One region of the Paenibacillus sp. P46E genome, then DNA from elsewhere that is predicted to be linked to it. Evidence: predicted binding sites of a transcription regulator. Region 1 holds the regulator's gene; each other region holds the start of a gene.
The links. The regulator Rex, encoded in region 1, represses fermentation and respiration genes when NADH is low (regulators of the CRP and FNR family bind a similar motif). The targets are predictions, from matches to a motif close to TTGTGAAATATTTCACAA.

Region 1 (2,207 bases):
GCGCTACCGGACGCAGACCGTAATCTGCGGCATTCTGCTCGACCTCCCGCCGGGTTTCGGACATGTGTGTATGCATTGGCAGGTTCAGGTCATGGGCAGCCTGTACAAATTTCACGAAAAATTCAGGAGGACAAGTGTAAGGGGCGTGCGGGGAAATCATCGTTGTGATTCTTCCATCCGCCTTTCCATGCCAGTTCCGCGCAAAGGCTATCGCCTCCACCAGCTTATGGTTCTGTACAACCTCCGGACAGAGGCCGATAACCCCGCGCATAAGCACGGCACGCATTCCCGATTGCTCAGAAACCTCAGCAACCCTGTCCATATGGTCATACATATCGAGGAAGGTGGTTGTACCACCCTTCAGCATTTCCAGCACAGACAAAGAGGTTCCCCAGTAGACATCGTCACTGGTGAATTTCTCTTCCATGGGCCACATCTTCTCCTGCAGCCAGTTCTGAAGGACCATGTCATCCCCATATCCGCGGAGCAGAGACATGGCCGTGTGGCCATGCGTGTTGACCAGACCCGGCATGAACAGCAGACGGCTGCCGTCAACGGTCTGTGTCCCTTCTTCAATGACAGGCTTGTCTTCTCCTATGTATGTGATGAGATCATTCTCTATAGTCATATAGCCGCTTAGAACCGGATTCACCGTACCCGGCACCAGAAATCGTCCATTTACAATGACAGTCTTATTGATGTTCATCTTCTACTTCGTCCTTTCCATCATGCAAATAATAGGCCAGACTCTGCAAATCGGTAGTAAAATCAGCAGCGTGAATCCGGATGTTAGACGGTGTCTTCAAGATTACAGGTGCAAAATTAAGGATCGCCTCAATGCCTGAATCCACCAGAATATCTGCAACATTCTGTGCTTCACTATCCGGTACAGTGATAATACCGATGCGGATACCCTGCTCGCGGATCGTGCTTCCCAGCTCTTCCATGGGCTGGACAACGAGTGAGTTGATTTTCTGCCCGACCTTAGGAGCATAGGAATCAAAAACAGCAGTGATTTTCATCGTGTCCTTCAAGTATGCATTGTAATTAGAGAGCGCATGGCCGAGATTACCAGCACCCACTAATGCCACGTTGATCTGCTGGTCAAGCTTCAGGATATGACGGATTTTCTCAATCAGGTATGACACATCATAGCCAATACCTTTTCTGCCGAAATCCCCGAAATAGGCCAAATCTTTGCGGATTTGCGCCGGATTCAGATCCAGTTTTTGTCCCAGTTCCTGGGAAGATACGGTGGAGATTTCACGCTTCAGAAGATCATTCAGGAAGCGCAGGTACACTGGAAGTCTGCGTACCACGGCCTCCGATATTTTATCCGATTTCATATTTTCTCCTCCTAAAAGTTTTGTGAGCAATGCATCATAGTATTACTTCGTACAAAACTCACTTCGTAAGCATATGCCAAGTTTTGTAAGCATAAGTACAATCCGTTCCCTGGCGTCTCAGCTTAAACCGGACACCAGAAGAACGGAGTTTCGTTATTCATTGGCTAGATTTGATATGATTGCAGGTTAAGATATGCTGCCGTCTTCGAGCCATTCTGCAATGCGCGGAACCATCTGATCCGTCAGCATATGCTCCATTTTGGGTCCAGGCAGCGAGTAGAGGAAATACTTTCCATAATAAGATTCGATCACCCTGGTATCATATACTATAACAATACCCCGGTCCTGGGCAGTACGCACCAGCCGGCCGAAACCCTGTTTGAAGCGGATAACCGCCTGGGGAACCGACAGCTTCATAAACGGGTTCTTTTTCTGAGCCTGAAGCAGCTCGGCCTTAGCTTCCGCAAGCGGATGGTTCGGCGGCTGAAAAGGCAGTCTGACAATGGCCAGACAGGTCAAAGCCTCACCCGGAATATCCACACCTTCCCAGAAGCTGCTTGTTCCGAGCAATACAGAGGCGGAGCTGTCCTGAAAACGCCGGATCAGCTTGCTCCGGCTGCCGCCTTCCACTCCCTGTCCCAGTACAGTTATATCCTCAGAGACGAGCGCCTCCTTCAGAGGATCAAAGACCTGGCGCAGCATTTTATAGGATGTGAAGAGCACCAGCATCCGGCCCCGTGTTGCTACAGCGGCCTCCGCCAATGAATGTACCAGCTTATCGACAAAACGGGCATCACCCACACTGCCTTTGACACTGGGGAAATCACGCGGTATCACCAGAAGTGCCTGTTCACGGTACTT
Region 2 (2,207 bases), on a different contig from region 1:
ATTTACTCGACAATGCCATGGAAGTACTCGAAGGCCACAGCGTTAAGGAAATTGAGCTTGCTTTTGATTACGACCGGGGGCGCCTGATCTCCACAGTGAGTGACAGCGGACCGGGAATCCCTGAAGCGCTTCGGGAGCAGATATTTGTGCAAGGATTCTCCACCAAGGGAGAACACAGGGGAATCGGACTCTATCTGGTCCGTAACAGTGTGGAGAAGCTGCATGGCCAGCTCCAGATCATACCCGGCCTGGAGCCGGGAACTACATTTATGGCCGATGTGCCATATGCGGTGAAGGAGGATGAGAACCGATGACCATACAAGTGCTGATCGTTGAAGATGATCCGATGGTAGCCAAGTTTAACCGCCATTACCTGGAGCAGATTCAGGGCTTTGAGTTCGCGGGCTGGGCTGCTTCAGGTGGTGAGGCCGTGCAGATGCTTGAGGAGCTTGCGGTTGATCTCATTCTACTGGATTTCCACATGCCGCGTACCAGTGGTCTGCAGCTGTTATCCGCTCTGAGGGAGCAGGGGAGTACGGTCGACATTATCGTCATCTCTGCAGCCAGCGATAATTCGAGCATCCGCAAAGCCCTTCAGCTGGGGGCCGTTGATTATTTGATCAAGCCATTTGAATTCTCCCGCTTTCAGGCGGCGCTGTCCGCGTACCGTGAGGAATACGCTCTGATGAAGCATAAAGAGAACCTCAGTCAGGAGCAGCTGGATAAGCTTCTACGTCATTCTCTTGGTACCGAGGAGGACAAGAGCCGCATGCTGCCCAAGGGTCTTACCGAAGGTACGCTGGAGAGCATTTGGAGCATTATACATAAGCTGGAGCAACCGGTGTTTTCGACCGAGGATATCACGGCAGCGGCTCCGATTTCGCGGATCTCCGTCCGGAAATACCTGGCGTTTCTCACAGAGGCGGGTATTCTGGAGATGGAGATCAGTTATGGAGCGGTGGGCAGGCCTGTATATATGTATACTGTGGCGGCTGAAGGCCGGGGAATTATTGCTAAGTATATTTAGGTGGAAAAAGTATCACTAATTGAGCTCACCATCTGTTTGTAAGATTCAGCCCATTTAGTTATACTTATTCCACTTTGTTTCAGATTCCTATGATTGAATGAACGATTGATTAAATTCAATGAGAAACATCGTTCGTGGAAATATAATGTAAATATACGAGGGGATTACTTTTTTATAAGCCTTGAGGTAAGTTTTTAAACTTCATCCCACAAAATCTGCTTACTTTAGTTACTTAATGATTTCTTTAATTACGTAAGCTTCCATGAACAGCCCCTTTGCCGCTATGATAATTGTGAAAATATGCACAAGGGGGCAACATTACAATGAAAAAGAAAGCAGCCGCTGCTCTTATTCTCATTCTTTCTGTTATGCTGGTGATCGCGGGATGCGACAACAACAACGGCAACAGCAACAACGCTGAGAGCAAGAGTAAGAACACTGAGACCAAAAAAGAAACAGAAGCAGTTTCAGGGGCATCTGAAGCAAGCTATACACCGTATGATCAATTAAAAGATAAATACGATATCATCATTGTGGGTGCGGGTGGTGCCGGCATGTCGGCAGCGCTTGAGGCTAAGGCTAAAGGCTTGAATCCGGTTATTCTTGAAAAGATGCCTATAGCGGGTGGAAATACGTCCAAATCCTCCTCCGGAATGAATGCTTCGCAGACGAAGTTCCAGAAAGAGCAAGGCATTGAAGACAGCAATGATTTATTTTATGAAGAGACCCTAAAGGGTGGTCATGATACCAATGACAAAGAGATGCTTCGTTTCTTCGTTGACAATTCCGCAAGTGCGATCGACTGGTTGGATTCCATTGGGATCCGTCTGAACAACATCACGATTACCGGCGGTATGAAGGAAAAGCGTACACACCGTCCTGAAGACGGTTCGGCAGTAGGACAATACCTGGTCAAAGGTTTGGTGAAAAACGTACAAGAAAAAGGTATTCCGCTGTTCGTGAATGCTGATGTCAAGGAAATTACCGAAAAAGACGGCAAGGTTAATGGGGTCAAGGTCCTCTTTAACCAGGCAGATGAAAAAACAATAACAGGTTCTGCTGTAATTGTGACAACCGGCGGTTTTGGAGCCAATAAGGAAATGATTGCAGAGGTTAGACCCGATTTGGAAGGGCTGGTAACGACCAACCAGATCGGCAGCACTGGTGACGGGATTAAGAT
Region 3 (2,207 bases), on a different contig from region 1:
TTGACCCGGAACGGAATTATCCAGCGCATAGTTGCGGAAGTTCGGCTTGTGCAGGTCTTTGATCAGTTTGCCGGCGTTAGTTACAGGGTTCATCCCCATACGTCTGTCGCCAGTAGGCAGAATTTCTGCGAGGTCCGCATTCAAACGGCCATTCTCGTCGAACAATTCTTCAGGTCTATAGCTGTTCAGCCATTCAAGCAACGCCGGAGCGTGCTTCATGTTCTTTTGATCCACCGGAATCGGAACCTGGTGGGCACGGAAAGAGCCTTCATTCGGCACCTTATCCCATTCTTTAGGACCGGTCCAGCCTTTAGGCGTACGGAACACAAGCATCGGCCATACAGGACGGGTGGTGTCATTGTTCTCACGTGCATTCTTTTGAATCGCTTCAATCTTCTCAATAATAGTATCCAGAACCTTCGCCATTTCCGGATGCATCAGATCTGGATTTTCACCTTCTACAAAGAACGGTTCCCAACCCATACCTGCAAAATAATTGGTTAACTCCTCTTTGGACATACGGGACAGAATGGTCGGATTGCTGATCTTGAAGCCGTTCAAGTGCAGAATCGGCAGAACCGCACCATCTGTAATCGGATTGATGAACCGGTTGGAGAGCCAGGAAGCAGCCAGTGGTCCGGTTTCAGCCTCACCATCGCCCACAACTACTGCAGAGATCAGATCCGGGTAATCCAGAATGGCACCCACGCTGTGGGACAGGGAATAACCAAGTTCTCCGCCTTCATGAATCGATCCTGGAGTTTCCGGAGCCGCATGTGAAGCCACACCGCCAGGGAAAGAGAATTGTTTGAACAATTTTTTGAGGCCAGGAATATCCTGGGTAATTTCCGGGTAGATCTCTGTGTAGCTTCCATCCAGATAAGAGTTGGATACCATAACCTGGCCGCCATGGCCTGGACCTTCAACATAGAACATATTCAAATCATATTTGGAAATGACACGGTTCAGATGCGCATAAATAAAGTTCTGGCCAGGGATCGTACCCCAGTGTCCAATAGGTTTAACTTTGACATCCGCGTCCTTCAATGGTTCTCTTAACAACGGATTATCCTTCAAATAGAGCTGTCCTACCGATATGTAGTTGGTTGCACGCCAGTAAGCATCAAGTTTTGCTAAATACGTTTTAGATGAAAAATCCACGGGTAAAGTTGACAATCCCATTTCAATCCACTCCCATTCCTTTTTTCTATTTCCTGAACATAATTATTTCTACAATTACATCATACCGCCGCGTTTATAAAATTCAATCATTTTGATAATTGATACGGTCCAATTTTGTGAAATTTTGAACATAGTATGAATAACGGAGCAAATCACTTACAAAAAAATCTTTATTTTTATAAATATGTAACTATATGTATCATTGTATGCATGCCTGAAAACACAAAAAAGACCAGGGAATATTCCCCGGCCTGATCATAAGATACGTTATTGTACAGATACGAACGTGTTGAATTTGAGATATTTGTAGTGGAAGCGCATATGAGAGAACTCGAAGGGAGTACCATTATCCAGGAAGAAAATCCCCTCCATAATCCCTACTGGCTCATTCTCCTGCAGATGGAGCAGTTCTTGGTCATTAGCACCCGAAGGCTCAGCAAAAATAGACAAAAACGACTTGGTCACCGCCAGATTCCGCGATTCCTCCAGGTAATGAAAGATCGATCCTTCGATAATCGTCTGGTCCAGATTCTGGACAATCTTGATCGGAATGTAGCCCGTCTCAATCATGAACGGCTCGTCATCGAATAAGCGTAAGCGCACGATTTTGTATACAAAATCATGGGGCTGCAGGAACAAATCCCGCTGCAGCTCTTCCGTAGGCCGGATCACCTCGAAATCCAACACTTTCACCTTAGGCTTTTTGCCATGCATCTGAAAGTTGTCCGTAACCCCCAGATTGGAGCCCTCATAATTAAAGATCGATTCATTTTTTATGTATAATGGGTTGATAAAGGTGCCTGAACCCCGTTTTTTGAAAATAATTCCCGAGTTCTCCATCTTCATCAGTGCACGTTTGATGGAACTGCGGCTTACCTGGTAGGTTTCGCTAAGACTGCGCTCATCCGGTAGTCTCATATCGGCAAACTGTCCCGCAAAAATCTTCATTTTGAGGTCGTCAATAATTTGCTTATAGACAAATTGGGTCATGGGGTACTCCTTCTTCAGAACTGTAAAGAGCTAAA
Region 4 (2,207 bases), on a different contig from region 1:
TTTAACAGATCCCGAAAACTTACTGTAAGAGAGAAAGCTCAGCATATATGGAATTTTCACTTCATGAGAGCTTATTTTATTCTCTGGATCAATCGTCGCAAAAACTGTCCATGCAGCAGGGTCTCCACTGTCATCCCACAGTCCTTCGGAAGCAGCCATCTTCATCGGTTGAGTCCCAACCAGATACTGCGCCTGGGCATGACCCGCAATGGCTACACCGAACGATGAAATGATGCCGACAATCGCAGCAATCTCAAATGATTTGCGGAAAAAGGAAACATCCTGCTTCTTCAGCAATTTATATGCGCTAATTCCCGTGACCAGGAAGGCGCCTGTAGCGTACGCGGCGAGAACCGTATGCGGGAACTCGACCAGCAATTGTCCATTCGTAATCAATGCCCATATATCATTCATTTCAGCCCGTCCATTATTGATAGCAAAACCTACCGGATGCTGCATGAACGAGTTGGCCAGCAGAATCCAGAAAGCTGACAGCATGGTTCCGAGCGCTACCAGCCAGATCGAGACCAGGTGGACACGTTTGGATACCTTATCCCAGCCGAAAATCCAAATTCCAATAAACGTAGATTCCAGAAAGAAAGCAAGCAGCGCTTCAATCGCTAGTGGAGCTCCAAATACATCGCCGACAAAACGCGAGTAGTCAGACCAGTTCATCCCGAACTGAAATTCCTGCAGAATTCCTGTTACTACGCCCACAGCGAAGTTAATCAGGAAAAGCTTTCCCCAGAACTGCGCCATTCTTTTGTACTCATCATTGCCTTTTCTGACATACATCGTCTCCATGATTGCAATCAAGAGCGCGAGTCCAATTGATACCGGTACAAAGAAATAATGAAAAATTGTCGTCGACGCAAATTGTAATCGCGACAGCATCACTGTATCCATATTTCTCCCCTTCCTTCTCCCCATTCGATATGTCTATTTTGTCAAAAATTCAAAGGGTTAAGTGTGATATTTATCACATTATACACCCTATTCAGGCTTAAAATTCAATAAATTTGTGACAAATATCACAATATTGCATCCTGAAAGCAAAAAAAATAAGACGGTTTTACCGTCTTGATTGTGTTCATTATTCTATAGAAGCTTGACTCATAAAGGCATTGGTTAGGTAATGGAAATACCCTTCTTCAGCGATTTCAAATCGCCATTGGAATTGAGCAGCTGCGGCAGCATCTTCATACTGCGTTCCATCGGGGAGTGACAGAGACGGCAAGAAGGCGCATGTTCAAATGCGAAATTATCCCTCATCCATCCATTACATCCATCGTTGGTACAGGCCCAAATTGCGGTATTTTCTTCCGGTACTTCCTCCAAAGGCTTCTTCCGGTAGTTCATTGCCGTTCCTCCCTTCCTTTATGTCACAAGTTGAGAATCCAGACAAGTAGAAACGACATTGCCGTCCTTGATGTTAAGGACGGCAACCGTTTCACGAGAAATATAAGGGACCGATATTGCATGAAGCATATAATTCCTTATATTTGAAAAAAAGACCGTCCCAACTTTCACAAGCGGGGACGGTACCTTCTATTATTACAGTTTTACAACGTTTTCGGCTTGTGGTCCGCGGTTGCCTTGAACAACGTTGAATTCAACGCGTTGGCCTTCGTCCAAAGTTTTGAAGCCGTCGCCAGTAATTGCGCTGAAGTGAACGAATACGTCGCTTCCGCCTTCAACTTCGATGAAACCGAATCCTTTTTCTGCGTTGAACCATTTAACTGTACCTGTTTGCATGTGTGTTACCTCCACAAATTTAAATTAATATGTTCTTTTTATCTTCAAACAAAGAAAAAATTCACACATTGAGAAAGGTTGTAATCCATTTGACAGCCCTTTTCAATGCGAGAATTAGGTATCAATTGTATGATTAATTTCATGTTACCACACCTCAATAACAAAGGCAAGCTGTCCTATCCGAATTTCTCCGTTTTTTCACTATTTAGGTTAACCTTCCAATGTAAGGGCTGCCAGTTGGCCTAAATTGTATAACTACCGACTTCAACACTATCTTTTACCCCATTTTCACAGCTTAGAAACGGCTGCCGCTCATAAATTATAAATCATTTATGGGGCGGCGCCGCTCCCTGATGTGACTGCCTCTATATTATATACTGCCTCACAGGCTTTTATTCCTCCGGCTTCTCCAGAAGTTTTACTGTAACCTGCTTCACGGCTCCATTGCGGTA

Region 2: a site for Rex is predicted at 1,318-1,335, ahead of A3849_RS00395 (flavocytochrome c). Genes of this name have one in related genera too.
Region 3: a site for Rex is predicted at 1,297-1,314, ahead of A3849_RS06370 (phosphoketolase family protein). Genes of this name have one in related genera too.
Region 4: a site for Rex is predicted at 1,020-1,037, ahead of A3849_RS19865 (cytochrome ubiquinol oxidase subunit I). Genes of this name have one in related genera too.

What each region holds. Positions count from the first base shown of each region.
Region 1 is NZ_LVYZ01000110.1:118,978-121,184, forward strand. It holds gene A3849_RS31560 (amidohydrolase) at 1-706, opposite strand, end outside; gene A3849_RS31565 (redox-sensing transcriptional repressor Rex) at 693-1,346, opposite strand; gene dinG (ATP-dependent DNA helicase DinG) at 1,533-2,207, opposite strand, start outside.
Region 2 is NZ_LVYZ01000001.1:94,572-96,778, forward strand. It holds gene dcuS (DcuS/MalK family sensor histidine kinase) at 1-314, shown strand, start outside; gene A3849_RS00390 (response regulator) at 311-1,027, shown strand; gene A3849_RS00395 (flavocytochrome c) at 1,351-2,207, shown strand, end outside.
Region 3 is NZ_LVYZ01000027.1:102,147-104,353, reverse strand. It holds gene A3849_RS06370 (phosphoketolase family protein) at 1-1,182, opposite strand, end outside; gene A3849_RS06365 (GntR family transcriptional regulator) at 1,450-2,172, opposite strand.
Region 4 is NZ_LVYZ01000052.1:52,059-54,265, reverse strand. It holds gene A3849_RS19865 (cytochrome ubiquinol oxidase subunit I) at 1-906, opposite strand, end outside; gene A3849_RS19860 (cold-shock protein) at 1,129-1,359, opposite strand; gene A3849_RS19855 (cold-shock protein) at 1,555-1,755, opposite strand; gene A3849_RS19850 (S1C family serine protease) at 2,148-2,207, opposite strand, start outside.